4 regions of the Micromonospora sp. NPDC005252 genome follow, and region 4 is predicted to be linked to each of the others. Evidence: riboswitches for the same ligand, from Rfam matches in the RefSeq annotation. Region 4 holds a riboswitch; each other region holds the start of a gene.
What was found. Region 4 has a riboswitch for cyclic di-AMP ahead of ACFYPH_RS14265 (C39 family peptidase). Riboswitches for the same ligand answer to the same signal wherever they lie in the genome.
Positions count from the first base shown of each region.

Region 1: another riboswitch for cyclic di-AMP. It lies ahead of ACFYPH_RS26935 (hypothetical protein); the one in region 4 lies ahead of ACFYPH_RS14265 (C39 family peptidase).
Region 2: another riboswitch for cyclic di-AMP. It lies ahead of ACFYPH_RS10870 (NlpC/P60 family protein); the one in region 4 lies ahead of ACFYPH_RS14265 (C39 family peptidase).
Region 3: another riboswitch for cyclic di-AMP. It lies ahead of ACFYPH_RS08940 (coiled-coil domain-containing protein); the one in region 4 lies ahead of ACFYPH_RS14265 (C39 family peptidase).

Region 1 covers NZ_JBIAKN010000013.1:46,513-53,690, reverse strand. The annotation lists gene ACFYPH_RS26960 (hypothetical protein) at 1-320, opposite strand, end outside; gene ACFYPH_RS26955 (heavy-metal-associated domain-containing protein) at 335-544, opposite strand; gene ACFYPH_RS26950 (metal-sensitive transcriptional regulator) at 694-990, shown strand; gene ACFYPH_RS26945 (heavy metal translocating P-type ATPase) at 996-3,107, opposite strand; gene ACFYPH_RS26940 (YibE/F family protein) at 3,420-4,784, shown strand; cyclic di-AMP (ydaO/yuaA leader) riboswitch at 4,951-5,081, shown strand; gene ACFYPH_RS26935 (hypothetical protein) at 5,086-6,105, shown strand; gene ACFYPH_RS26930 (carbonic anhydrase) at 6,194-6,922, opposite strand; gene ACFYPH_RS26925 (MarR family winged helix-turn-helix transcriptional regulator) at 7,171-7,178, shown strand, end outside.
Region 2 covers NZ_JBIAKN010000003.1:280,333-287,510, reverse strand. The annotation lists tRNA gene ACFYPH_RS10890 (tRNA-Gly) at 1-73, opposite strand, end outside; gene ACFYPH_RS10885 (zinc metalloprotease) at 276-1,259, shown strand; gene ACFYPH_RS10880 (pyridoxamine 5'-phosphate oxidase family protein) at 1,338-1,895, opposite strand; gene dcd (dCTP deaminase) at 1,995-2,573, shown strand; gene ACFYPH_RS10870 (NlpC/P60 family protein) at 2,637-3,677, opposite strand; cyclic di-AMP (ydaO/yuaA leader) riboswitch at 3,691-3,827, opposite strand; gene ACFYPH_RS10865 (N-acetylmuramoyl-L-alanine amidase) at 4,062-6,038, shown strand; gene ACFYPH_RS10860 (NlpC/P60 family protein) at 6,101-7,114, opposite strand.
Region 3 covers NZ_JBIAKN010000002.1:679,227-686,404, reverse strand. The annotation lists gene surE (5'/3'-nucleotidase SurE) at 1-13, opposite strand, end outside; gene ACFYPH_RS08955 (PfkB family carbohydrate kinase) at 10-987, opposite strand; gene ACFYPH_RS08950 (SRPBCC family protein) at 1,159-1,611, shown strand; gene ACFYPH_RS08945 (hypothetical protein) at 1,729-2,289, opposite strand; gene ACFYPH_RS08940 (coiled-coil domain-containing protein) at 2,412-3,479, opposite strand; cyclic di-AMP (ydaO/yuaA leader) riboswitch at 3,485-3,616, opposite strand; gene ACFYPH_RS08935 (cation diffusion facilitator family transporter) at 3,758-4,675, opposite strand; gene ACFYPH_RS08930 (AAA family ATPase) at 4,782-6,899, opposite strand; gene ACFYPH_RS08925 (alpha/beta fold hydrolase) at 7,007-7,178, opposite strand, start outside.
Region 4 covers NZ_JBIAKN010000004.1:268,889-276,066, forward strand. The annotation lists gene ACFYPH_RS14245 (glycosyltransferase family 2 protein) at 1-251, opposite strand, end outside; gene ACFYPH_RS14250 (acyltransferase) at 499-1,692, shown strand; gene ACFYPH_RS14255 (hypothetical protein) at 1,785-2,282, shown strand; gene ACFYPH_RS14260 (hypothetical protein) at 2,502-3,272, shown strand; cyclic di-AMP (ydaO/yuaA leader) riboswitch at 3,558-3,698, shown strand; gene ACFYPH_RS14265 (C39 family peptidase) at 3,931-4,773, shown strand; gene ACFYPH_RS14270 (alpha/beta hydrolase) at 4,899-5,645, shown strand; gene ACFYPH_RS14275 (CDP-glycerol glycerophosphotransferase family protein) at 5,650-7,178, opposite strand, start outside.

The DNA of each region.
Region 1 (7,178 bases), on a different contig from region 4:
AGGTGCATCCGCTTGTCGTGTGCCACGTCGTACCCAATCACCGGGCGGCCGTCCGGCCCGCCGATCCGGAAGGCGAACTCACCGGCCGGAGCGGCGACCGGAACGAGCGTGTAGCCACGGTCGGAGACGAGCAGACCGCCGGGAGTCCGGTCGGTCACCTCGTCGTGCGCGGTGGGGCCCGAGCTGTGGGCGACGCCGCCGTCGGGCCGACTCTCGGCGACCGGGGCGGCCGGGTCGACCACCCGGCCGATCCCGTACGCCGCGCCGAAGACCGCCGCGAGACCGAGGGCGAACCCGCCCATTCTGGTCACCGTGTTCATCCCGGGCTTCCCGCTCACGCCTCGACGAGGTCGTAACCGGCCTCGTCGACCGCCGCCCGGACGGACTCCGCGTCCACGGGTTGCTCGCTGGTGACGGTGACCCGGCCGGTGGCGAGATCCACCTGCACGTCGCGCACCCCGGCGATGGCGCCCACCTCGGCGCTGACCGCGCTGACGCAGTGCCCGCAGGTCATGCCCCGCACCTGGAACGTCGCGTCGACCATCGAATCTCTCCCTTCGTCGTCTGCCAGCCTATACCCCCCAGGGGTAAGGCCGAGGCAGACTCGTGACCGGTCATGTACCGGTACCCGGTGGGGGTATTGGACACGAGGGACGTTACCATACCCCCCAGGGGTACGCTATCCTCGTCGCCATGACCGCACCCACGCCGATCCGCGGCTACACCGCCAGCAAGGACCAGCTGCTCGCGCGGCTCCGCCGCGTCGAGGGGCAGGTCCGGGGCATCGAGAAGATGGTCGACGACGACCGTTACTGCATCGACGTCCTCACCCAGATCTCCGCGATCCAGGCCGCGCTCGACAAGGTGGCCCTGGGCCTGCTCGACGGGCACGCCCGGCACTGCATGCACGAGGGGGCGGCCGAGGGCCGGGCCGACGAGATGGCCACCGAGATGATGGCGGCCGTCGGCCGACTCATGAAACGCGGCTGAGCCGGTCAGTCGGGCTCCGCGTCGAGGCGTACCCGGCGGAGCAACTGGGCGTTGAGCGCCACCACGATGGTGGACGCCGACATCAGCACCGCCGCCACCGCCGGGCTCAACGCCACCCCGGCCCAGGCGAGCACCCCGGCCGCCAGGGGCAACGCCACCACGTTGTAGCCGGCGGCCCAGGCCAGGTTCTGCCGCATCTTGCGGTACGACGCCCGGGAGAGCCGGACCACGGCACCGACACCGCGCGGGTCGGACGACGCCAGCACCACCCCGGCGGACTCGATCGCCACGTCGGTCCCCGCCCCGATCGCGATGCCGACGTCGGAGCGGGCCAGCGCCGGCGCGTCGTTCACCCCGTCGCCGACCATCGCCACGGTCAGCCCTCGCCGCTGGAGCTCCGCGACCCGGCTGTCCTTCTCGGCCGGCAGCACCTCGGCGAAGACCTCGTCCACTCCCGACCGGAAGCCGAGATCGGCGGCTACCGACTCGGCCACCGACCGCGCGTCGCCGGTGATCATGGCGATGGTGCGGACGCCTTCGGCACGGAGCTCGGCGACGGCCTGCCGGGCCTCCGGACGCACCTCGTCGGTGAGCGCGAACGCCCCGAGCACGGTGCCCGGCAGCCGCACCAGGTACAGCACCACGGCCCCGCGGGCCGACCATCTGCCGGTCGCCGCCTTCAGGTCGTCCGGGAGCGCTCGGCCCAGATCCCGCAGCAACGCCGGGCCGCCCACCGCGTACTCCGTACCGTCGACGGTGGCCCGCACGCCGCGGCCCGGCAGCGACCGGAAGCCGGTGGCACGCGCCGGGCCGGCGGACCCGGCCGCCGTCACGATCGCCCGAGCCAGCGGATGCTCGCTGTCGGACTCGACGCCGGCGGCGATCCGCAGCGCTTCCTCCCGCTCCAGCCCCTGGGTCGTCACCAGGTCGCTCACCGCGTGCTCACCCCGGGTCAGCGTGCCGGTCTTGTCGAAGAGCACCGCGTCGACGGTCCGCATGCGCTCCAGCGCCAACCGGTCCTTGACCAGGATCCCGCGCCGCGCCGCCAGGGCGGTGGAGAGCGCCACGACCAGCGGGATGGCCAGGCCGAGCGCGTGCGGGCAGGCGATCACCAGGACGGTGACCGTACGGACCACCGCCTGGTCGGGCTCACCGAGCGCGGTCCAGACCGCCAGCGTCACCACGGCTGTGCCGGCGGCCACGTAGAACAGCGCGGCGGCGAACCGGTCGGCCAGCAGTTGGGCCTGCCCACCCGAGCGCTGCGCCTGCGCGACCATGCGCTGAATGCCGGCGAGCGCGGTCTCGTCACCCAGCGCCTCGACCCGGACCCGGATCGCCGAGTCGGTGGCGACCGTGCCGGCCACCACCCGCTCGCCCGTCGACCGGGCCACCGGCCGCGATTCACCGGTGATCATCGACTCGTCCAGTTCGGCGTCGCCATCGACGATCCGGCCGTCCGCCGGCACTCGACCCCCGGGCCGGACAAGCACCACGTCGCCCACCCGCAACGCGCCGACCGGCACCGGCTCGGCCTGCCCGTCCGCCGCCACGCGCTCGGCCTCGTCGGGCAGCAACGCGGCCAACGCCGCCAGCGCCCCCCGGGCCTGCCCGATGGCCTTCATCTCCTGCCAGTGCCCGAGCAGCATGATGGTGACCAGCGCGGCCAACTCCCACCAGAAGTCCAGGTCGAAGGCGCCCAGGCTGGTGGCCAACGACGCCGAGTACGCCACCGTGATCGCCATCGCGACCAGCAGCATCATTCCCGGCGCCCGGTCCCGGATCTCGCGCACCGCACCGACCAGGAACGGCCAGCCACCCCAGAGGAAAATCACCGATCCGAGCACCGGCCCGACCCAGGAGCGGCCCGGAACGTCCCACCGGAGCCCGAGCCCGTCCACCACCAGGTGGCTGGTCAGCACCACCGGCAGGGTGAGCACCAGGCAGACCCAGAACCGGCGGCGGAACATCGCCGGGTCGTGGCCGGCGTGCTTGTCGTGGCCAGCGTGCTTGTCCTGGCCGGCGTGCCTCTCCGGGCCGGCGTGCTGATCGTGGCCGGCCGGCGTCGCGTGCTGGCTCTGGTCGGCGGCCTGCTCAGGGGCGGGCTCGGACGCGGGCATGACTCCAACATGCCGCTCCGGGCGACGCCGCGCGGGCGGTTCGACCATCCGACACTCCGCCACGACCTGCGACACCCGGTCCGGCTGGCTAGCATTTCCGGCGATGGCCTACCGGACCCCACCGCCCAGTCGGGCACCGGCGCCGCCACGGCGCGGCGCCTCCGCCGACCGGCCGGTCCGACGGCTCACCCTGTGTGATCACCGGGTCGCCAGCCGGCAATCCGATGCGCCCGGCACCGCGTTCGACCGGCGGAGGTGAACCGACCGGCCCGTCGGCACGTACCCCGCACCGGATCGTTGGGAGTTCTCGCATTGGGTTCCGACCACAGCCGTACCGCTCCGCCCGTCCCACCCCGGGTCCGGCGGATCCTCGTCGCGACGGTGGTGCCACTCTTCGTGGCCACCGTCGTCGCCGCCGTGGTGCTCTGGCCACGGGACGGGGCGCCGCAGACCGGCGGCGGCACGGACGCGCCGCGCCACCACGGCACGGTCACCCGGGTGGTGACCGAACCCTGCCCACCGTCGGCCAACCCGGCGGGCACGCCGGCCATCGGGCCGTGCGGGACCGTGGACGTACGGATCGAGGACGGGCCGAGCGCCGGCCAGCAGGTGCAGACGCCCGTCCCCGCCGGGCCCGGCGCTCCGCGGATCGAGGTCGGCGACGACGTCGTCCTGGTCGAGCTGACCGACCCGACCGATCCCGCCACCAGCAGCTGGAACATCGCCGAGCATCAGCGCGGAAAGCCGCTGGTATGGCTCGCGGTGGTCTTCGCCGCCGCGATCGTCGCGTTCGGCCGGTGGCGGGGCCTGGCCGCGCTGGCAGGGCTGGCCGCCAGCTTCGCCATCCTGCTCACCTTCGTGTTGCCGGGCATCAGCGCCGGCCGGTCACCGCTGCTGGTGGCGGTGGTCGGCGCAGCCCTGATCATGTTCGTGGTGCTCTACCTGACACACGGGGTGACCGCGCAGACCTCGGTCGCGGTGCTCGGCACCCTGGGCAGCCTGGTGCTCACCGGCGTGCTCGCGACCATCGCCACCGCCGCCACCCACCTGACCGGCTTCGGCAGCGAGGACGCCACCACGCTGTCGATGTTCCAGGCCGATGTCGATCTGCGTGGCCTGCTGCTCGCCGGGATCATCATCGGCTCACTCGGGGTGCTCGACGACGTGACCGTCACCCAGGCCGCCACCGTCACCGAGCTGGCGAACGCCAACCCCGGCCTGAGCCGGCTGCAGCTCTACCGGGCGGCCACCCGGGTCGGCCGGGCGCACATCGCCTCCACGGTCAACACCATCGTCCTGGCGTACGCGGGCGCCTCACTTCCGCTGCTGCTTCTGCTCACCGCCGACACCCGCCCCCTCGGGCAGATCCTGACCAGCGAGTTCCTCGCCCAGGAGATCGTCCGCAGCGCGGTCGCCACGCTCGGCCTGATCGCCGCCGTACCCCTCACCACCGGGCTCGCCGCCGTGGTGACCGCGGCCGGGTCGACGCCGGCGCAGGACGCGGCCGCCGACGTCCTGACGCCGCGCCCCCGTCCGGACCGGACGGAGGCGTTGGCCGCCCTCAGCTCCCCGCCAGCGGGTCGGTCCGACGGGCCCGACCCGGAGCGGAGCGCACCCCCATCCACCGCCACCACCGGGTGGCCAGAGCCGAACAGGAGCACGGATACGGCATGGTGACACTCCTCAGCGTGACCGGATCGGGCCTACGCCCTGAGAACCGCGTCACTGGTCACTCAACGCCATGGCGAAATGACGCTTTTAGTCGGCATCAGGACGTAGCTCAGGCGGTGGACTCTCGGGTAACCTCGCTGCCGGTCACCGACGAAGGCGCGCAGCGGCGCCTGCGGTGCCACCGCCCAATCGCCAACCGGCGAGCCGGGGACCCAGGTACGTGGGGTGAATCCGCGACAGCGGTAGGGGCCACTTCCGCCCCGAACCCGTCAGCTAACCCGGTCGGCGGTCGACGGAAGGGAACATTGTGACGGCACCCCTACGCCGCTGGTTGACACCCGTGGTGGCCGTGCTCGCTGCGCTGACCGTGTTCGCCGGGCCCCTCCCGGCCCACGCCGCCCCGACGACCCCCACACCGTCCGGGCACGAAGAGGAAGACGAACCCAAGCTCCTCAACGACGTCATCGAGCAGACCAACCGGGACTACGTGGCGGCCAAGTCCAAGCTGGACAAGTCCAAGAAGCGGCAGCTTGAGCTGGCGTTGCAGGTCGAGCGGGCGAAGGCCGACCTGGAGGCGCTGGCCCCGCAGGTCGGGCAGATCGCCGCCCAGTCGTACCGGACCGGGCGGATCGGCGCGATCGCGATGCTGCTGGAGAGCGACGCCCCGGACTCGTTCGTCCGACGGGCCGCGGCGCTCGACGAGATGAACATGGTCAACGAGAAGAAGCTCGCCGAGGTCAACACGGTCAAGACCCGCGCCGAGCAGGCCAAGCTGGCCCTCGACGCGGAGGTCCGCGAGCAGCAGAAGCAGACCGCCCTGATGGCGAAGGACAAGCGCGACGCGGACAAGGCGCTCGCGCTGGTCGGCGGTCAGGGTTTCACCGGCGGTCTGGTCGACGCCGTCTCGCCGGTCGCCCGGATCGGCCCGGGTCGCACCGCCGACGGCGACTGGAAGGCCGAGTCATGCAGCGAGGACGACCCCACCACCTCCGGTTGTGTCACGCCGCGCACCCTGCACGCGTACAAGGAGGTCAAGCGGGCCGGGTTCAACCGGTTCGTCGGCTGCCACCGCAACGGTGGCCCGTTCGAGCACCCGAAGGGCCGCGCCTGTGACTGGTCGTTGCAGAAGAGCGGCTTCAGCCCGTGGCACAACAACGACACCCGCATGTACGGCAACAACGTCGCCGCGTTCCTCATCCGCAACGCCGACCGCCTCGGCATCTACTACGTGATCTGGAACCGGCAGATCTGGTTCCCGGCGACCGGCTGGAAGTCGTACAGCGGACCGTCGAACCACACCGACCACGTGCACATGTCGCTGCTCTGACCCGGTGCCAAGAAGTCGAGGGCCGTCCCGCATCAGGCGGGGCGGCCCTCGTCGCGTCAGGCGGCGGAAGTTGCCGGGGCGGTCCGCGTCAGGCGGCGGCGGAAGCTGCCGGGTCGTCCGAGGCGCCGGGCGCGTCGAACGTCGCGGCACCCGCCGGTGCGGGGGTAACCGCGCGCACCACACCGGCGGCGAGCCGGTACGACATGCCCACCACCGCACACCGCCCCTGTGCCACCTCGTCGGCCAGCACGGGCGACTGCCCGAGCAGCGTCTCGACGGTCTGCGCGATGTGGATGTCGACGATGCCGTCGACGTCGTCCACGCCCTCGGCGGTGGCACGTCGCAGGCTGGGCAGCACCGCGTCGACCACCGCGGGCAGGTGTCCCGGCGGCGCGACGCCGGTGGCGGCCGCCTCACGGGCGGCCTGCACCGCACCGCACGAGTCGTGGCCGAGGACCACCACCAGTGGAGTGCCGAGCACCGTCACCGCGTACTCCACGCTGCCCAGCACCTCCGGGCCCGCGGTGTGTCCGGCCGTACGGACCACGAAGAGGTCGCCCAGCCCCCGGTCGAAGATGATCTCAGCCGCCAGGCGGGAGTCGGAGCAGCCCACGATCACCGCGAACGGGTGCTGCCCGTCGGCCACGGCGGCCCGGTGCCCGGCGTCCTGGTTGGGGTGGCGCGGCGCCCCGCTGACGAAGCGCCGGTTGCCCGCGGCCAGCTCGGCGTACGCTCGGGCCGGCTCGGTCGGCGTCGGCGCTCGATCGGCAGCCCGCTGCGGGCCCGGCTGCCCGCCAGGCGTACCGGAACGGCTCATCCCCGCACCTCGTCTCCACGCGTTTGACCTGCTCAAGAGGCTTTTCAGTCGGGCCGGCGGTGGGCGCTGGCTCGGGCTCCACGGTCACACGCACCGCAAGATGCGTCAAGATATGCGTGATTTAGATTTCATACGTTGACCCCCGAACCGGCCCTCCGGCCGTTGGGACCGGGCCCGTCCGTCGGCACCTGGCCCGACCCTCCGGCGGGCACGGAGGTGGGGCGGACAACCGGAGAGGCGGCTCCACCATGACGAG
Region 2 (7,178 bases), on a different contig from region 4:
GGAGCGGGTGACGGGAATCGAACCCGCACTGTCAGCTTGGGAAGCTGATGTTCTGCCATTGAACTACACCCGCGGGCGGCACCACTGTACCCGAGTCGTCGAACCGGTGCACCCAGCCACCCCCACGCGCCGGCGGGACGCCGTCACCTCGGAAAAAGTTTCGTGACGGCAAGATATGGGCGTTCTCAAATGTGTCGATGGGTTGTAACGTCTGCCACACGTTTCAGCCACGGCGTGACACACCCCCTGTCACGCCGCCAGAAAGAGGTGGGCCCATGGGACTCCGTCCCAACCTGCTGACCCGGCGTGCCGCCGGTGTCGCGTCGACGACCCTCGCGCTGCTGCTCAGCACCGCTGCGGTGGGCGTCGTTCCGGCTGCTTCGGCCTTCTCCGCGGCGCCGGGCGGCGCCTGCGCGGAGCCGGCCGACAGCCACGCCAACGCTCGGGTGAAACCCGGCGCGGCGGCCACGCACGACCCGAACGAGCTGACCGCGAAGCAGGTCCGCGAACGCGACGCCGACCTCGCGGCGGCGTTGCGCGAGCGCGCCAACTTCCGGGCCGGCGCCGGCGCCACGACGCTGGCCACCGTCACCATCCCGGTGGTGGTGCACGTGATCCAGGAGAACAGCACCCGGGCCGGCGGCAACATCCCGGACTCGATGATCACTTCGCAGATCAGCGTGCTCAACCAGGCCTACGCGGGCGGAACCGGCGGCGCTGCCACCGCCTTCGCCTTCCGGCTCGACAAGATCAACCGGGTGACGAACCCGTCCTGGTACCCGATCGTCAACGGCTCGTCGGCGGAGCGGTCGATGAAGTCGTCGCTGCGGGTGGGCGGCAAGAACACGCTCAACATCTACCTCGGCGAGCTGAGCGGCGGCCTGCTCGGCTGGGCGACCTTCCCGCAGCAGAACCTCAGCACCATGGACGGCGTGGTCGTGCTGAACGAGTCCCTGCCGGGCGGCACCGCCACCAACTACAACCAGGGCGACACCGGCACCCACGAGATCGGTCACTGGCTGAACCTCTACCACACCTTCCAGGGTGGCTGCGGCGGCTCCGGTGACAGCGTCAGCGACACCCCGGCCGAGGCGTCGCCGGCGTACGAGTGCCCGACCGGGCGGAACACCTGCTCGGCGACCGGCCTGGACCCGATCACCAACTTCATGGACTACACCTACGACTCGTGCATGTACCAGTTCACCCCGGGGCAGGCGAGCCGCATGCTGACCGCGTGGAACGCGTACCGCGCGGCGTAGCTCTCCTCGCGTACACCTGGTGCCGGCTCCGTCACGACGGAGCCGGCACCGGCGTTTTTTTGGACAGCAGGGCCGTGGTCAGGCGGCCGTGCACTGGACGTCACGGCTGCGGCGGGTCGGGCGCGTCTGCGGTACGGCGAGAGGCGCGGCCGTTGCGGGCGGGGCTTGCGGGTCCAGCCAGACCCGCACGGCCGGGCGGCTCGGGGTGACACCCGGAACGCCTGCGGCGTGCTGCTCGCGACGGGTCAACATCGCCACGTCGACGGTGAACTCGAACAGCCGCCAGTCGACCTGCGGCTCGGCCCGGGCGCTCTGCGCCAGTCGGGCCACCTGGACCGGGTCGGTGACCGGCCAGGCGTGGCCCGCCACGTACGCCTCGTCGTCGCTCTCCTCCGGAGGGAACGAGTGCAGCGCGTAGCGGCCGTCCCGTTCGAGGTCACGGCGCTTCGGCGAGTCGATGATGAAGCAGAAGAGACCCTCGTCGGTGATGACCGGGGAGACCGGATGGACCCGGGGCCCGCCGTCGGCGCGGACCGTGGCCAGGTAGCCGAAGCCCGGCCCGTACTGCTGCAGGAGAACGCGGATCCCGTCGGCGAGGCGGGGCTCGTCGGCGGCGAATTCGGACCAGGAAGCCATGCCGACATTCTATCGAACAAATGTACGAGCAGCGACCTCGACGCGCTGGTCACCGGCACCGAATCCGGCCGGTCCGGCCAACGCGGCTATGGTGGTCCGATGCTGCTCTCCGACCGTGACCTGGTCTCCGAGATCAAGGCCGGCACGCTGGGCCTGGAACCGTTCGAGCCCACCCTGGTCCAACCGTCCAGCATCGACGTACGACTCGACCGGCTGTTCCGGGTGTTCAACAACCATCTCTACACCCACATCGACCCGGCCATGCAGCAGGACGACCTGACATCGGTGGTCGAGGTGCCCGACGGCGAGCCGTTCGTGCTGCACCCGGGGGAGTTCGTGCTCGCCTCGACGCTGGAGGTGATCTCGCTCGGCGACCAGCTCGCCGGCCGGCTGGAGGGAAAGAGCTCACTGGGCCGCCTCGGCCTGCTCACCCACTCCACCGCCGGGTTCATCGACCCGGGCTTCTCCGGTCACGTGACGCTGGAGCTGTCCAACGTGGCGAACCTCCCGATCACCCTCTGGCCGGGCATGAAGATCGGCCAGCTCTGCATCTTCCGGCTCTCCTCGCCGGCCGAGCACCCGTACGGCTCGGTGGTCTACGGCTCGCGCTACCAGGGTCAGCGGGGGCCGACGCCGAGCCGCTCCTGGCAGAACTGGCGTGCCTGGCCGACGCGATAGATAGCGGACGACGAGGGCCCGCCGCGACGAGATCGCGACGGGCCCTGCTGCGTCCCGCGTTGGTCAGCCGGGACGGCCGTAGCTGTGGATCGGCCCGTCGTCGACCTTCTTCATCTTGATCGGCTGACCGGCCTGGGAGGCGTGCACCACCCAGCCGTTGCCGACGTACATGCCGACGTGGTGGATGTCGCTGTAGTAGAAGACCAGGTCGCCGGGGCGCAGATCGCCCCTGCTGACATTCTTGGTCACCCGGCTCTGCGCGGCGGCGTTGTGCGGCAGCGACACACCGGCCTTCGCCCACGCGGCGAGCATCAGCCCGGAACAGTCGTACGAGTTCGGACCCTCGGCACCCCACACGTACGGCTTGCCGATCTGGGCACAGGCGAACTTGACCGCCGTGCCCGCGCCGCCGCCGGGGTAGCTGGCCGGGCACGGCGCCGGACGCAGCGGACCGCCGCCACCGCTGCCGTACACCTTGAGGCGCAGCTTCTGCAGCCGGTCGATCTCGTCGTTGATCTGCTTCTTCTTCGCCGCCAGCTGCGCTTCGGTCCGGGTCAGCTGGGCCACCATCTCGTCCAGCGGCGCCTTCTGCCGGGCCAGCTCGTCGCGGAGATCGGCGACCTGCCGGACGTCCTCCTGCTGGTTGTGGGCGAACCGGTCGAGCATCTCGAGCTGCCCGACCACCTCGCCGGGCGACCGGCTGCCGAGCATCGTGTTCACGGTCGACAGGTTCTCGCCCATGTACGCGCGCACGGCCAGCGCGCTGACCTTGTTCATCGCGGCGTCGACCTGGCGCTCCAGGGGCGCGATGCGGGCGGCGAGCGCGTCGGCCTGCCTGCGCTTCACGGCCAGGTCCGCGCGGGTGGCGTTGTGCCGTTCGATGACCGGTTCGAGCTTGTTCCAGTCGGCGTCGATCTGGCGCTCGATCTCGGCGACGGACGGATCCGCGTGCGCCGCCGTGGCGCTGCCCGTCAGGACGACGGCTACGCCGACCACTGCGGCGAGGGCGGTGGTGAAGCGGGACCAGCGTGGACGCGGCACTGTCGACGTCGGGTCGGCCGAGGCCGACCGTTCGGACGACGGCCGCGGGGCATGGAGGGCCACCGGGGTTCCGTACTCCTTCTTCCTGACCGCCTACCGGGTTAGCTGACGGGTTCGGGCGGGAAGTTGGCGCCCTACCGCATTGGCTGCGGATTCACCCCGGGGGAACCTGGGTCCCCGGCTCGCTCGCAAGCGACTCGGCGGTGTCGGTCCGTTACCGCCCGGGATGGGCAGACCTGCTACCGGGCCGACAAATGACCAGAGTAGAGACGGCCGTTACCGATCCGCAACCCGTGCGGCCGTGACACTCCGTACCGATTGGAGGGGGTCACCGAGCGTGCGTGAAGGTTTCTTTCGATGCAGTTTGATATATGGAAAGGTATTGACGCGGACTCCCGACCGGCGCGAAGGTGACCACACCGTTACCAGTCAAATCTAGGGGGTTCGATGGAACGTCCAACCCTGTCCGCCGGCCGGCGCGCATCGCTCGCGGTCGCCGTGGTCATCGCCACGGCCGCCGTACCGCTGAGCGCCGGCCCCGCCTCCGCCGCACCGGCCGCCGACCGTCAGCAGCAGTACGCCGCCGCGTCGACCGAGTACGGCGTGCCGACCGCCGTGCTGCTCGGGGTCTCCTACCTGGAGTCCCGCTGGGACAGCAACGCCGGCACCCCGAGCACCAGCGGCGGCTACGGACCGATGCACCTGACCGATGCCCGCCACGTGGCCGCCCTACCCGCGCGCGGCCACCACGACGCCGGCACCGAGGATCCGCGCGGCGACGACTCCCGTGCCGTCCTGGCACCCGCGCCGGCCACGGATCCCGCGCCGCCCACGGCCGCGATGCAGACCGTCGACGCCGCCGCCGCGCTGACCGGCGCCGCCCCCGAGGCGCTGCGCAGCGACGCGACGACCAACATCCGGGGCGGGGCGGCGCTGCTGGCCGCGTACCAACGGGAGGTGGGCGCCCCGGTCGGCGCCGGCACCGACCCCGCCACCTGGTACGGCGCGGTGGCCCGCTACGCCGGCGCGGACAGCGCCGACGCCGCGGCGGCCTTCGCCGACGAGGTCTACACCACCATCGGCGACGGCGAGACCCGCGTGACCGACGACGGCCAGCGGGTCACGTTGCCGGCCCGCGCGGTCCAACCCCAGCGTTCCTGGCTGGACCGGCTGGGCCTACGACGACTCGCCCGCCCGGACGGCCTGGAGTGCCCGCGGACCGTCTCCTGTGAGTGGATCCCGGCACCCTACGAGGCGTTCGGCGACGGCGACTACGGCAACCACGATCTCTCCGACCGGCCCGCCCGGCAGAAGATCGAGTACATCGTCATCCACGACACCGAGGCGAGTTGGGCGACCACCCTGAAACTCGTCCAGGACCCGACCTACGTGAGCTGGCACTACTCGCTGCGCTCGGTGGACGGGCACATCGCCCAGCACGTCAAGACCAAGGACGTCGCCTGGCACGCCGGCAACTGGTACGTCAACGCGAAGTCGATCGGGCTGGAACACGAGGGCTTCGCCGCGCAGGGCACCTGGTACACCGAGGCGATGTACCGGACCTCGGCGAAGCTCGTCCGGCACCTCGCGCTGCGGTACGGCATCCCGCTGGACCGCCAGCACATCATCGGCCACGACAACGTGCCCGGCACCGTCGCGTCGACCGTGCGCGGGATGCACTGGGACCCGGGGCCCTACTGGGACTGGACGCACTACTTCGACCTGCTGCACGCACCGCGACTGGACACCGGCACCCCGGCCACCGGCCTGGTCCGGATCGACCCCGACTACGCGACCAACCAACCGGCGTTCACCGGGTGCGTCACCCCTGGAACACCCTGCGCGCCGCGCGGCTCCTCGTCGGTGGTGCTGCACACCGCGCCGTCCACGGACGCGCCGCTGGTCAACGACATCGCGCTCCGCCCGGACGGCACCCCGAACACGATGGACGTGTCGGACCACGGGGCGCGGGCCTCCGCCGGCCAGACGTACGCGTTGGCCGGCCGGCAGGGCGACTGGACGGCCATCTGGTACCTCGGGCAACGGGCCTGGTTCCACAACCCGGCGTCCGCGCCTACCGCCACCTGGACCGTCGGCGTGGTGGCCGTTCCGAAGCCGGGCCGGGCCACCATCCCCGTGTACGGGCGGGCGTACCCGGAACAGGCGGCCTACCCGGCCGGCGTGCCCTACCAGGCGATCTCACCGCTGCAGTACACGCTGGCCGCCGGTCAGCGCTACGCCGTCGGCGCGGTGCTGGCCGGCGAGTACTACCGGGCCAGCACCTTCGACGGCTCCTCGCCCGGCGACTGGACGGTGATCCGGGGCAAGAACCGGTACGCGCAGATCCAGTTCGGCCACCGCATCATGTACGTCGACCTCGCCGACGTGCAGCTCCTGCCGTCCCCGGTGGGCGCACCCCGCTGACGAACGACATACGACGAGGGCCCCCGGTCATCCGACCGAGGGCCCTCGTGGCGTCCGCTGGATCAGCCGGGTCGGCGGAACCCGGCGATCGGCATGGTGGTGATGCTGGACACCTGCACCGGTTTGCCGGCACGAGGCGCGTGCACCATCTGGTTGTTACCCAGATAGAGCCCGACATGGCTCAGGCCGGAGAAGAAGAAGACCAGGTCACCGGGGCGGGCGTCGGCGCGCGACACGGCCTTGCCCTCGTTCCACTGGTCACCCGTGTGGTGGGTGAGGGAGATCCCGGCCGACTTGTACGCGTACTGGGTCAGGCCCGAGCAGTCGAACGAGTTCGGGCCGGTGGCGCCCCAGACGTACGGGTCGCCGACCTGCTGGCAGGCGGTCTTGATCGCCTTCTGAGCGGCCACGGCGAGCACACCGTTGATGGTCGGGCAGCCGACGGTCTTGACCGTGGTCTTGGGCATCGACGCCTCGAGCTTCTTGATCTCGGCGTCGATCTGCTTCTTCTTGGCCGCCAGCTCGTTCTGCTGCTTGGTCTGGGTGGCGATCAGCGCGTCGAGCTTCTGCTTCTCGCTGTCGTACTTGGCCCGCACGGCCAGCACGCCCTCGACCTGCTTGCGCTCCTGCGCGGCCAGCCGGTCCAGGAGGGTGAGCTGCTCGGTGAGGGTGTCCGGCTTGGCGCTGATCAGCAGCGCGCCGATCTCCTGCGACGGGCCCGACATGTAGTAGCGGGACGCGAGGTCACCGACCCGGTTGAGCGCCAACTCGCTCTGCAGGGCCAGCGGCTCGATCTTCTTCTGCAGGTCGGTCGACTTCTTCCGGTTGACCTTGAGCTGCGCCCGTACCTTGTTGTACTGCTCGATCGTGGGCTCCAACTGCTCCCACTTCTTGTCGATCTGCGCCTCGATCTCGTCGACCGTGGGCTCGGCCTGCGCCGGCACGGCGAGCATTCCGGCACCGACCGCAGCGGCGGCGACCAGCACAAGCAGACGATGGGCGACCCGGCGTAGACCGCCCGGCCGAGCGGACAGTCCCGGGGCGTGACGATGAGGGGGCATGGTTGCCACCGGCACCGACTCCTTTGCAACCGACCGCCGGGCGCCTCGCGTGAGGGAAGGGCCGAGGCAGACGACCCAC
Region 3 (7,178 bases), on a different contig from region 4:
CCCGCAGCGTCATCGCTCGACCGCCCGGTCGGCCAACTCGTCGGGGGTGGTCCGCTCCTGTTGCCGACTGTCCGCCGGGACGAGCCGGACCCGCTCCACCAGCCCGGTGATCGAGTCCAACCGTCCGGTGCCCAGCCCGTGCCGGGTCACGTTCAGTGCGCCGGCCGCGGCGCCGGTACGGATGGCCGTCCGGATGTCGCCACCACGGGCGATCACGGCCGCCACGCCGGCGGTCATCGAGTCGCCCGCGCCGCGCGGATCGGCGGCCTCCAGCCGGGGCATCTCCACCTCGAAGAGCTCCCCGTCGATGAGCGCCAGCGCCGGCTGGTCGGCTCGGCTCACCACCACCGTCTCGGCGCCGGCGGCGTGCAGGTCGTACATCGCCCGGGTCAGCTCGGCGCCGTCCCCACTGCGGGCGCGACCGTCCCGGATTAGCTCCTCGTGACTCACCTTCAGGAAGAACACACCGCCGTCCAGTACGGCGCCCAGGTGGTCACCGGACAGATCAGCCACCACCCGGCTGCCGTTGGCGCCGAGGTCGGCGGCGAAGCGGCGGTACAGGTCGGCCGGGACGAGCCACGGCGCATTCGGGCCACTGAGGACGCTCACGTCGGCGCGAAGTCCCTCGCCGAGCGCCAGGTTGTACAACTCGTCCAGCTCGTGGCGGCTCAGTCGGTCCCCGGGCACGTCCACGACCTCCTGTCGGGACCCGCCCCGCCGGTCGTGCACGTACCCGCCGCTGCCGGAGTCGCGCATCACCACCTTCAGGTCCACCCCCTCGCTGACCAGCAGCGGCTCCAGCACCTGACCGACCTCGCCACCGAGCGCGGCGCAGAGCACCACGTCGACCCCGAGCGACAGCACCATGCGGGCCTGCCAGACGCCCTGGCCGCCGGGGTGCAGGTGCAGTTCGGGCTGGTCGTTCGGCTGATCCACGGTCACCGTCAGTTGCGGGGTGGGCGCGAAGACCATCACGTGCCCGCTCACCGGTCGTCACCGAACATGTGTCCACCCTCCGTCACAACCGGTGATTTCCCATCAGCCGACCGTAATGGGAATGCTGCGCGAATACCGGGACAACGGACGGTGTCCGTCCGGGCGTTGCCAGCCTGAGCCGCGTACGGGACGATCGTGCGACCAGCGACCTCGGGAGACTGTGTGCTCAGCAGCGACAGCTTCAGCTACACCGTCCAGGCCCGCTGCTCACTCGCCGAGGCGGCGGCGTTGTTGAGCGACCTGACCCGCCAGGGCGAACTGCACCCCCTGATCGTCCGGGTCCGCCGGGTGCCGCCCCGTCCGGGCGCCCGAGCCAGCTACACGATCAACGACAGGCTGGCGGTGGGGCCGTTGCGCTTCCGCACCACCTACCAGGCGGACGTGCTGATCAGCGAACCTGACGAGATCGTCACGGTGGCCCGCCAGTGGCCGGCCACCACCGTCCGCAACCACACCCGGTTGCGCGCCGAGCCGGACGGCCTGGTCCGGATCGACGTCGACATCACCCTGCGCGCGCCGACGCCCCTGTTCCGGTACGCCTTTCAACAGGCCCGCGCCGCCCACCTCGCCCTGGCCACCCGCCTCGGTGCGGCCCTCGACCGCCCCGAGTCATGATCGTGCCTCGCCGATCATGGAGTTGTGGTGGGCCACAAAACGCCCATACAACGCCAAGGCAGGCACCACAACTCCATGATCGCCGGGCCATCCAGCACGGGTTGGCCGGCCGGAGCCCTAACGCAACACTGTTGACTTCCGTGTTGTTGCGCGATCTTGTGGCGCGTTGCGTGCCGGGCTCGCGGCGGCGGAGGTATGGCGTGCGCCGGTGGGTCGGGCGGGTCGGCGGCCCCAGGGCTTGTACGTGGAGAGCACGGTCGCGATGATCATGAGGCTGGTCGACACCGCGGGCGCGATCACCAGGTCGGCGCGATCCCGGGCGGGGAGGGCGGCGCCCAGCGCGCTCGCGTGCCGCAGGTTCGGGGTGAGCAGGAACAGCACCAGCCCGACCATCACCGTGGTGATCACGAGCTTGACCAGCACCCACCGGTGGCGCACCAGGCCCCAGGGGGTGAGCAGCGCGCTGGCGACGCCGACGAGCCAGACGAGCACGCTCAGCGGCGCGAACAGCACCGTGCCGACGAGCCCGGCGACCGGATAGACCACGGCCGGGTCGGCGCCGCGCTGTGCCGCGATGCCGAGGGTGAGCAGCACCAGGTCGGCCCCGAGCCAACCGAGCGAGGTGATGAGGTGCAGGGTGAGCAGCGCCTTGCGGGTGGCGGGTGGGATTCGCGGCATACCCGACATGCTGCCGGCCCGGCCCGGCCGGGTCGTCCGATCACCGGCGGCGTCCGGGGTACGTCCGCTGACGTACCCGGGGCCGGCGCACCCGCTCGACGGTGCGCCGGCCACCGGTGGGGTCAGTACACCGACAGGTGTACGTGGTTGGTGTGTTCGCTGGAGGGGTCGCCGTTCCCCCCGCTGTACGACTTCCACCCGCTGCTGGGCAGCCAGATCTGCCTGTACCAGATCACGTAGAGCACGGCGAGCCGGTCGGAGTTGCGGATGAAGTACGCGGCCAGGTTGTTGCCGTACGTCTTGTCGCCGCCGGTGGCGTCCCCGCCGAAGCCGCCCTTCTGGGCGGCGAAGTCGCAGGCCCGGCCCTTCGGGTGTTCGCCGGAGCCGCCCGAGCGGTGACAGGAGACGTACCGGGTGAAGCCGGCGGCCTTCGCCTGGTTGAGGGCGTGCAGGGTGCGGGGGGTGATGCAGCCGCTGGCCGGGGTGGGGTCGTTGACGCTGCACGACTCGGACGGCCAGGAGCCGTCGGAGTTGCGCGGCGCGGGCTGGGCGTTGGCGGTGGAGGTGCCCCGGTTGGAACTGGTGTCGGCAGCGGTGGTGCGCGGCTTGCTGGTGGCGACCGCCAGGGCCCGTTCGGCCTGTTCCTTGCGCTTGGCCATCACCTCGACCTGCTTGCGCTGCTCGCGGATCTCGCCGTCCAGGGCGGTGCGGGTGCGGTTGGCCTCGTCCCGGGTGGCGTGCAGGTCGCGCAGCACCCGGTCCTCGTTGGCGGCCACCACGTCCAGCGCGGCCGCACGGTCCATGAAGCCCTCGGGGGTGTTGGTGTTGAGCAACGCCGAGACGGTGCTGAGCCGGCCGGTGCGGTACGCCACGCCGGCGATCTCGCCGACCTTGCCGTTGCGCACGGTCATCTCGGCCTCGGTGGTCTTCAGCTTGGCCGCGAGTTGCTGCTGGCGCTGGACGGAGGTGTCCAGGGCGCGCTTCGCGTCCAGGTAGCCCTTGCTGGCGGCCTCCAGTTGGGCCCGCAGCGCGGGGGTGCCGCCCTCCTCGTCGCCGTCGGGCGCCGCGGCGGCCCGCAGGCCGCCGGGGGGAGCGGCGGTGGCGGCGCCCACCGGTAGGGCGACGCCGAGGGTGACCATCATGACGATCAGTGCCGCGAGTCGGGCGGCGGGTGGTCGTGCTGGTGCCACTACGCATGTCCTTCCGTCAGCCGCCGACCGGGTTAGCTGACGGGTTCGGGACGGAAGATCCCTACCGCTGACGCGGATGCACCCCAGGAACGTGGTTCCCCGGTTCGCCCTCTCGGGTGATTAGGCGGCGGCCGCCACCGGCGCCGGGAGGGCGCCGCCGGGTGGTGGCCGGGGACGAGCCTACCGGGGCAGGTGGGACGTGTGCAGTCGATGTGACGGAAGGTGTCTACGCCGCCACCGAAGATGACCGCAAAACGGTCTTTTCGTCAGATAGGTGCTCACCACTCGATCGAACCGCAGGCGCCCGTGGCGGACCCGGGCTCGATCTGCAGCGTGGCGTGCTCGATGCGGAAGTCCTCCCGCAGGGCGGTACGCGCCGCGGTGAGCACCGTGCCGACCTCCCCGCCGGGCGCCATGATCAGGTGTGCGGAGGCCACCTCCATGCCCGAGGTGAGCGTCCAGACGTGCAGGTCGTGTACCTCCACCACGCCGGGCACCGCGGCCAGTCGGTCGTGCACGGCGGTGACCTGGAGGTGTTCCGGGGCGGCCTGCACCAGGATGCGGACGGCCGCGCGCCCCAGCCGCCAGGTGCGCGGCAGGATGAACACGCCGATGGCGACCGCGACCAACGGGTCGGCCCACCACCACTCGGTGACCGCGATGAGCAGCGCCGCGCCGATCACGCCGAGCGAGCCGAGCAGGTCGCCGAGCACCTCCAGGTAGGCGCCCTGGAGGTTGATGCTCTCCCGGGCGCCGGCGCGCAGCAGCGCGAACGCGATCACGTTCGCGAGCAGGCCGAGGACGGCCACCGCGAGCATCGGGCCGGTCAGCACCTCATGCGGGTCGCCGAACCGGCCGATCGCCTCGATCACCACGTAGACCGCCACGCCGGAGAGCAGGACGGCGTTGGCCAGGGCGGCGAGCACCTCGAGGCGGTAGAGCCCGAAGGTGCGCTGCGGGTCGCCGGTGGCCCGCCGGGTGGCGGTGATCGCGGCGAGCGCCATCCCGATGCCCAGCACGTCGGTGAACATGTGCCCGGCGTCGGAGAGCAGGGCGAGCGAGCCGGTGTGGAAGGCGGCCACACCCTCGACCACCATCAGGGTCGCGAGCAGCCCGAACGCGGCCCAGAGTCGGCCCCGGTGCTGGTGGGCGGCGTTGGTGACCGACCCGTGGTGGTGGTCATGACCTGCTCCCACGAAATCCACCCTCCGTCGCCACCCGGGACCCGGTCAAATGTATGCTCACATCGCTATGTATGCAAGTGTACGGACCGGCCCACCCTTCGACACGGCAACCCGCAGGTCAGCCGGTCGGGTCGATGGTGGTGAGCCGCTGGGTGGCCCGGGAGAGCGCCACGTAGAGCGTTCGTACGCCGGAGCCCGGATCGGCCCGGATCTCGCTCGGGGCGACCAGCACCACCCCGTCGTACTCCATGCCCTTCGCCTCCAGGCTGGTCACCACCTGCAGCCGCGCCGCGCCGAGTGAGCCGAGCCAACCGGCGACCTCGTCGCGGCGGGTGACCGGCGTGATCACCCCGACCGTGCCGTCCACCTCGGCCAGCAGGCCGGTGGCCGCCTCCACGACCGCGGTCTCCAGCCCGGCGGGCGGCACCACCAGCTCGACGGGGTCGATCCCGGTGGAGCGGACGGCGGTCGGCAGCGACAGGTCTGGGTAGAGCCGGCGGATCTCCGCCGCCGCCACCGCGAAGATCTCCGCCGAGTTGCGGTAGTTGGTGGTGAGCGTGAAATCGTGCCGCTTGCGACGGCCCAGCGCCTGGTCCCGGGCGTGGGTCAGCTCCTGGGGATCACCGGTCCACGCGGTCTGCGCCGGGTCGCCCACGACGGTCCAGGAGGCCAGGCGGCCGCGCCGCCCGACCATCCGCCACTGCATCGGCGAGACGTCCTGCGCCTCGTCCACCACCACATGCGCGTACTCCCGGTAGTCCTCCGGACGCTCCCGGGCCGCCGCGCGGGCGGCCCGCTGCCGGTCGCTGGCGGTGCTCAGCTCGCGCACGCCGCCGGCGAGTTGGAACGGGTCACGGCGGGCCCGCGCCGGCTGCATGGGCTTGCCGAGCAGCGCGTCCAACTCGTCCAATAACGCCACGTCCGCGATGGTCAGGCCCGCGGTGTCCAGATTCTGGTACGCGGCGGTGAGCAGCCTGATCTCCGCGCCGGAGAGGATGCCGCCGGCGTACCGACGCAGCCGATCCGGGCGAGCCAGCCAGCCGAGCACGTGTCGGGGGTGCAGGCGCGGCCACCACGCCTTGAGGAACTCCCGGAACTCCGGCCGCTCGGCGATCTCGCCCTCGAAGGCCCGGTGCTCGGGCAGCCGGGTGATGCCCACCGCCCGGGCCTGCGCCCAGAGCGCGGCGAACACCCCGTCGAAGCCGGCCCGGCGTGCCTCGTTGCGCCGGGCGCCACGGTGCAGCGCGCGGTCCCGGATCCGGTCCAGCTCGGCCCGGTCCAGCCGCAGCAGCGTGCCCCGGTAGAGCAGCCGCAGCTCACCCGGGCCGCCCGGCACCGCGTCGCGGGCTGCGCGCTCCAGCACCCGGCGCATCCGCAGCGAGCCCTTCACCGCCGCCACCTCGGGCGGGTCGGCGCGGGTGGCGGTCATTCCCGGAAAGAGGCTGCCCAGCGAGTGCAGGGTCGCCGTGTCTTCACCGAGCGAGGGCAGCACCGAGGCGATGTACTCGACGAAGACGGTGGACGGCCCGACCACCAGGATGCCCCCGCCGGCGTACCGGCTGCGGTCGGAGTAGAGCAGGAAGGCCGCCCGGTGCAGGGCGACCGCCGTCTTGCCGGTGCCCGGACCGCCCGCCACGATCGTCACCCCGGAACCGGGCGACCGGATGGCCTCGTCCTGCTCCCGCTGGATCGTCGCCACGATGTCGCGCATGCCCCGACCGGTGGCGCGGGACAGGGTGGCCAGCAACGCGCCGTCACCGACCACAGTCATCCCCTCCGGCGCGGCGGTCGGGTCCAGCAGGTCGTCCTCGATCCGGGTGACCCGCTCGGCGCGCGAGGAGATGGTGCGGCGACGCACCACGCCCAGCGGCTGCGCCGGGGTGGCCTGGTAGAACGCGGAGGCGGCCGGCGCGCGCCAGTCGACGACCAGCGTGGTGGCGTCCTCGTCGCGGATGCCGAGCCGCCCGACGTGCAGCACCTGCCGGTCGCGCAGGTCCAGACGGCCGAAGACCAGCCCCTCGTGCTCGGCGTCGAGGGTGTGCCGTCGCTGCGCGGCGTGGAAGACCATCGCGTCGCGCTCGACCAGCGCGCCGAACGTGCCGACCCGGGCCATCCGGTAGCCGTCCCGTTCGGCCCGAACCGCGGACTGGCGCAGCTCGGCCAGTCGGGCGTACACCCGGTCGAGGTGCCGTTGCTCGACGGCGATCTCCTGCTCCAGGGCGGTCTGGTCGGTCAACGCACGCTCCTTCGATGTCGCCGGCAGACGGCGCGAACCGCGCGGGCCAACCGCAGAAGGGTACGGCCCCGGGCCCGGGGCTTCGCGCCCGAGGTGCGGGAACGTGCTCAGCGACCCGTCCCGGTCGCGCTCGCGTCGTGCCCGTCGCGCGCCGGCGCGGCGAGCACCCGACGCAGTACGCCGGTCAGCGCGGCGTTCACCTCGTCCGGGCGCTCCATCATCAGCATGTGTCCGGCACCCGGACAGACGGTCAGCTCGGTGGCCGGCAGGGCGGCGGCG
Region 4 (7,178 bases):
GCCAGGCCCAGACCCACGTTCTTGCTCAGGTGTACGACGCGCACGCCGTCGCGGCCGGCGACGTAGGACCGCAGCATCGCACCGCAGCCGTCCGGGGAGGCGTCGTCGACGGCGATCAGCTCGACCGCGTCCGACTCACCCGCTGGGATGTCCGCCCGGATCGACTCGAGGCACTGGTACAGGTACGCCTCGACGCCGTAGACGGGCACGACGATGCTCAGCAGCGGCGCGTGCGTCGGCTCATTGACCACGTCGCCACCTTTGACGACGCGGGTGGCCAGCCCCGGAACCGCACGTGGCGAAGGACTGTGGAATCCCTGAACACCCGCGAAGCGGAAGGTTAACAACGGCCGCCCGGTTCACCCGGGAGTGACCCGGTAGGGTGCCTCGGTGCGGTCCTGTCGGGCCGTCGCGGGCGTCGCCGTCGCGCCGTCCGACGCCGCGCGCCGAGGAGGAGACGTACGTGCTGGTGACCCTGCGGAGCGTCGGGACCCCGGCATGACGAGCACCACCGACGCGCCGGCCGCGCCGCCCGCGCCCGCTGTGGCCCGGCTGCCCTCACTGACCGGGTTGCGGTGGATCGCCGCGTTGCTCGTCTTCGGCTTTCACGCCGGGACGATGCGGATCATCGCCGAGCCGGACTACAAGGCGGTGGTCGACGGGCTGTTCACCCTCGGCCTGTCCGGGGTGCAGTTCTTCTTCATCCTCAGCGGCTTCGTGCTGGTCTGGTCGGCCCGCCCGGGCGACTCCCGGGCAGCCTTCTGGCGGCGGCGGGTCGCGAAGATCTATCCGAACCACCTGGTGCTGTGGGCGGCCGCGCTCCTGGTCGCCTGGTGGTTCGCCGACCCCGTCCTGCCGGCGGCCGCCCTGGAGAACGTGCTGCTGTTGCAGGCGTGGGACCCCCGGCCGGGCTGGTTCTACAGCATCAACACGGTGAGCTGGTCGCTGTCCTGCGAGTTCTTCTTCTACCTGTGCCTGCCGCTGGCGCTGCCCCTGCTGCGCCGCGCCCGGCCGTCGGTGCTCTGGACGCTGATCATCGCGCTGCCGCTGCTGATCCTCGCGCTCTGGCCGGCGCAGCACCTGGTGCCCGAGGTCAGCCGCTGGTGGTTCACCCAGGTCTTCCCGCCGGTGCGGTCGCTGGAGTTCTGGCTGGGCGCGGTGGCGGCGGAACTGATGCTGCGCGGCCTCTGGCGCGGGCCGCGGCTGACGGCGGCCACCGCGATCTTCGTGGTCACCTGGGTGACCGCCGCGCAGTGGATCCCCGCCCAGTGGTGGACCACGCTTCTCGCCATCGCGTACCTGCTGGTGATCACCGCTGCCGCCGACGCGGACGTGCGGGGCCGGCGCTCGCCGTGGCGCTCCCGCCCGCTGATCTGGCTCGGCGAGGTCTCCTTCGCCTTCTACCTGGTGCACGTGCTGGTCATGACGAGCGTGCTGCGGCTCAGCGGCGACTGGGGGACCGGCTTCCGGGGCTGGCGCGGCCCTGCGGTGGTGCTCGGGTTCCTGCTGGTGAATCTGGTGCTCGCCGGGCTGCTGCACCGCTACGTCGAGACCCCGATGATGCGCCGGCTCGCGCCGCGCCGCCCGAAGCGGCCGTCGGCCGTCCCTCCACAGCGCACCGGCGACACCGACGACCGGGCCCCCGGCGCAGGCCGGACCGACGAACGATCGACGTACGCCGACTCGCGCTGACCCATCCGCCCAGGCCGGACGCGGTCGGCGCGGCGTGAGCCGACACGCCCGGCGTCGATGCGCACGGCCGCCGTCGGCGGTAGCGTGGGGACGTGCTTCCGGTCGCGCTCACCTGTCCCCTGTGGTGGGTGGCGCGCTGGGCGACACGGGTGCTGACCAGCCTCGCCGTCATCGCCGCCCTCGCGCTCGGCGCGACCACGGCCCTTCCGGGGTCGCCAACGCCAGCCGCCGCGGCGACGTCCGCAGTCGAGCCGCCCGCGTCGCCCGACCGACCCGCCGCCGTGACCAGCACCGGGCCCGCGACGTCCATCGTCGACGACGACCAGACCGCCGCCCGCGACAGCGCCGCCCAGGAGCGGGCAGCCCGCGACAGCGCCGCCGTTGACGAGTCCGCCGCCGTTGACGAGTCCGCCGCGGCGTGGTCCGCCGACCCGCAGCCCGCGCTGCACGACACTTCGCGCACCCTGGTCGCCACGTCGACCGGTGTGACGCCGGGGCGGGCGGTCTCCGAGCGGTCACCCCGCGCCGACAACCCGGCCGCCCGCGCTCCCCGGGCCCCACCGGAGCACCCAGTCACTGCGGGTCGCTGACCGCGCACCGGCTCCTGACCCGCACCGGGCCACTGACCTCCGCGCCGGCCACTGACCACCGCACCGGCTGCTGAGCCGCCTCGCCGCAGCGCCGAGGCCCCGAGCCGAGCGTCCCGCCAAAGCACCTGTCGACACACCAGTCCGTACCGGCCGACCCGCGGGTCACCGACCCTCGTGCGGCTTCCCCGTCGCAACGCGCATTCTCCCGAGGTGCCGCCCATGGAGACCGTCGTCTTCTACCAGTTCCTGACCGAGGTGCCCCAGGCCGCCGCCATCTGGTCGGCCCTGTTCCTGCTGGCGCTGACCGTTCTCGCCGTGCTGGTCGCCCGCCCGGAGCCGGACTCGACCGCCTCCGAGCCGATGCCGCCGCCGCCCACCGCCCAGGAGGTGGCCGCCGCCGAACTCGCCGACCTGCGCCGCTACGCCGAAGAGGTGGCCGTGGCCGCGGCCCGCGCGGCGCAGACGGCCCGGCGACGACGCGCTGACTGGCTGATCACTCAGGAAGAGGCGCAGGCCGCCTGGTCCCGGTACGACGAGGCGGACACCGCAGCCCGTCGGGTCGCCACCGCCGGGGCGCTGCCGACCCCACGTACCCCGCACACCCCGGCCGAGTACGCGGCCCGGGAGCGCTACCTGCACCGTGCCGCGATGGCGGCGCACTGGCGCGGCGAGTTGACCATGATTCAGCTCGGTGACGTGTTCGGGCACCGGCGCGGCTGGGATCCCCGCCGGCACCCGGTCGAGCAGGAGGTGCTGCTCACCCGGGCGATCCGTGACGCGAGGCTGGCCGACCACCGGGCCGCCGACGAGCGGGAGCGGTCGGCCTGGCGGGACGCGGAGCTGGCCGCCGAGTCGGCACGCACGCTCGCCGAGGAGGCGTACGCGGCGGCGGTCCGGTTGTGGCCGAACCCGCTGCCGTCGCGCCGTACGACGACCCGGGCGTCGCGTTCGGCGGTCGTGACACGCTGGCGTCCGGCCCGGGTCGGTTGAGCCCGATCTGTTATGTGAGGCCCGTCACGGACGATGGAAATCGGGCGACCGGCACCATCGGCGGCCAATGTTCGCGCGATTGTGGCGGCGTTGCCGGCAGCCTGTCCGGTTGTCGCCCGTCGGCGCCTCCGGAACCGGTTGTCCCATCGAGTCACGTCAGCGGCAATACGCGCAGAAATTGGTGCGCCAAACGATGTTTACGCAGGTGGGCGTGGCTTGGCAGGGTCCGCACCGGCCAGTACTGTCGTGCTGTCCGGTGCGGTAACCGATCGCAGGAGGCGACGCCGTGCCGACCCGCTCAATCGTGATCTACGAACCGGGGACCCACAGTAAGTCCGGGGTGAATCCGCGAGCCACGGCCCGCGGTAGGGCGATCTTCCCGCCCGAATCCGTCAGCTAACCCGGTAGGCGGTGACGGAAGGAGTTCCATCCTCGTGCAGCACCTTTCCACCCCTCGGTTGTTCCCCCGCCTCCACGGCGTCGCGGCGCCCCCGCTCATCCGCCTTGTGACGGTGAGCTGACCCCCCGGGTCGCCGCCTTTCCCGCCCGGCCGCGCCGGGCGTTCCCCTGAGCGGTTCACCATCCGCGGACCACGGTTCGCGCGCTGGCGCCTGCCCGGATACCGGCCGAGCCCGGTGTGCCGCTCACCCCCCGAACCGTGGAGGACCCCGTGAAGCACACCCTGCAGCGTCAGCTCCGTCGCCTCGCGACCGAGCGCCCGTACCAGATCGTCGCGGCCTCCGCCGCGGCCCTCGCGATCGCCACCACGACCGGCGCCCTGCTCGCCGGCGCCGACGGCGCCCCGGCCAGCGAGCACACCGCGACCACAGTCGCCGAGATGCGCAGCGACACCATCGCGTCCCGCGACCAGGCGCGCGTCGCGTCCCCCTCGGCCGCGCCGAGCACTGCCGCCCCGGCCACCAGCGCCGCGTCGCCCGCCGCGAAGGCCACGAGCAACCCGGACCTCACCCGTAAGCCGACGCCGCCGAAGCCGCCCGCGACCAAGGTGCTCGACTACGACTACGAGGCGCAGAACACGTACTACAACTGCGGCCCGGCGGCCACCCGCAACGCCCTCAGCGCCACCGGCATCGACCGTACGCAGGAGGAGCTCGGCGCCGAGCTGGGCACCACCGAGATGGGCACCAACTCGGCCGAGGACACCACCCGGGTGCTCAACGCCGAGGTGAAGGGTTCCCCGTACCAGACCCGGATGTTTGCGGGCACGCCCAGCCCGGCGCAGATGGACCGCCTCCAGGCCGACGTCGTCAAGGCCATCACCGACGGCCGGGGCGTGGTGGCCAACGTCGTCGGCGACGCGACCGACACCAATGGCGGCTGGCACTCCTACGGCGGTGGGCACTACATCGCCGTCGTGGGCTACAAGGACAACGGCCGGACCGTGCGGATCGCCGACTCGGCGAACGCGGCCGACCCGGCGTACTGGATCACCACGATCGACCTGGCCAACTGGATCGCCACCCGGGGCTACTCCGCCTGACCCAGGCGCTGACGCCCACGACGCCGCGGGCGCCGTCCCCCACGAGGGGCCGGCGCCCGCGGCGTCTCGCGTCGATGCCGATGACGGCTCTCGTACCGGGCCACGAACCGTGGGAGACTGCGGCCGTGGTGGACGAATCGGTTGGTCACGCCGGTCGCGGGCCGGTCCTGCTGCTGCTGCACGGCATGGGAGCGACGGGCGACGTGTGGCTGCCCTGGGCGCCACTGCTGGAGCAGCACTGGCCAGGGCGGTGGTTGGCGCCGGATCTCGCCGGCCACGGCTGGTCGGCCCCGCTGTCGTCGTACTCCTTCGCGGGTCTGGCCCAGCGGATCGCACAGGGCCTGGCCTTCGACGACCGCATCGTGGTGCTCGGCCACTCGCTGGGTGGGGTGGTCGGCCTGGCGCTGGCGGCCCGCGACGCCGGGCTGCCGGTGGACGCGGTGGTCGGGTTGGGCATCAAGGCGGTCTGGTCACCCGCCGAGCTGGCCCGGGCCGCGGAGCTCGCCGCCCGCCCGCTCGGTTGGTTCGCCAGCCGCACCGAGGCCGCCCGCCGCTACCTGCGGGTCGCCGGCCTCACCGGGCTGGTCCCCCCGGACCACCCGATGGTGGACGCCGGCCTGCGCCAGGTCGACGGCCGGTGGCGGCTCGCGATGGACACGAGCGCGTTCGCCGTCGGCCAGCCCGACCTGACCGCGCTGCTGGCGGCGACCGACGTGCCGGTGGTGCTGGCACGCGGCGAGCACGACCCGATGGTCACCGACGCGCAGCTCAAGGAGTACGGCGTGCCGGTCGCCACGCTGCCCGGTCTCGGCCACAACGCGCACCTGGAGGACCCGGCCGCCGTGCTGGCGCTGCTGGACGCCTACCGCTGAGCTGCTAGACCGGTGCTGACGTGGCCAGGTTCTCCGCCGGCGCCAGCTCTCGGCGCGCTGCCGTCAGGAAAGCCTCGGCGTACGACTCGGCGGGGAAGTCACCCAGGTAGCGGCGGCGGGTGGCCCAGCGCTCCTCGGCCAGCGGGTCGGTGTCCAGCAGCGCGGTGAGTACGGCGTCCACATTCGACATGTCGCGCCGCAGCACGTAACCCGACCCGGCCAACGGGAAACGGTCGGTGAACCGGTCGCCCTCGTCGCCCATGTCGGTCACGGCGTACGGCTTGCCGGAGTAGAGGTAGTCCGAGATCACGCCGGACACGTCGGAGACCAGCGCGTCCGAGCGGTTGACGCACTCGGTCAGGCTCAGCTCCCGGGCCGCCGCGCTGAAGACGTGCTGCCGTCCGCTGCGGGCCCGGTCGGCGGCCAGCAGCTCGGTCAGCCGGCCCAACTGGCGTGCCGACGCCGGGTTCTGCGCCGTGTACGGGTGGGCCCGCAGGATCACCGTGGCACCGCGCTCCAGCAGCCGTCGCAGCAGCTCCTCGGCCACCGGCAGCGAGCAGTAGTCGGCGTCGGCGTGGTGCCCGGTCCAGGTCGGGGTGTAGAGCACCGTCGGGCTCGCGAGGCCGCGCGCCGGCTCCCGGCGTACGTCGATCGACTCGACCTGCGGGCGGCCCACCACCACGAACTTGTCCGCCGGGATCCGCACCCCGGCACGGGCGTACCGGTCGATCGCCGCCGGACCGGCCACGAAGATCCGGTCGAAGATCCCCGAGACCGGGTTGGCGCTCGGCGCCTTGTCGCTGTCGCCGTGGTGCAGCTGGATGTGGGTGAGCTGGGTGAACCGGACGCAGTGGCTGTTCTTCGCCCCGTGGTTGACGTAGAACGCCACCCGCAGGCTCGGCACCAGCGCCTCGTCGATCGCCCGCAGGGTGGGGCAGTAGACCACCGGCGCGTCGGTGGCCGCGGCGATGGGCGCCAGGAACTCCGGCTCGCGCACCAGGACCAGGAACGGCCTGCCGATCCGCTCCAGGTACGGCAGCCACATGGTGACCTGGTATTCCGAGCCGGGCGGCGCGGAGAAGTAGAGCAGGAACTCCGGCTGGTGCCGGCGCAGCGCGCGGGCCACCGGCCCACCGCCGCCGGTGGGCCGGAACCGCCGCCGGGCCAGATCCAGCGCTACCGCCCCGGCGCCGGCGCCCACCAGCAGGCTGACGACGAGCGCCACGGCGGCGGGCAGGGTCAGCGCGGCGGCGAGGGCCCCTGCCGCGAGCAGCCCCAACAGGGCGACGCCGAGCCGGTCGGCGATCAGCGGGGTCCAGGCCCGTACCGGCAGGTTGGCCGCCCGGACCTCCAGGTTGCCGGCGGTCCGCAGCGGCCCCACCAGGAGCACCAGCCCCAGCAGGACCAGCGCCGTGGCGGCCAGCGCCGGGTCGAACCCGTCGTCGAGTCGCCGGGAGTAGCCGACCAGGACCGCCGCGGCGATCAGCGCCGTCTCGGCGACCAGGTCAGCGCCGGGCCGGATCCGCTGCTCGG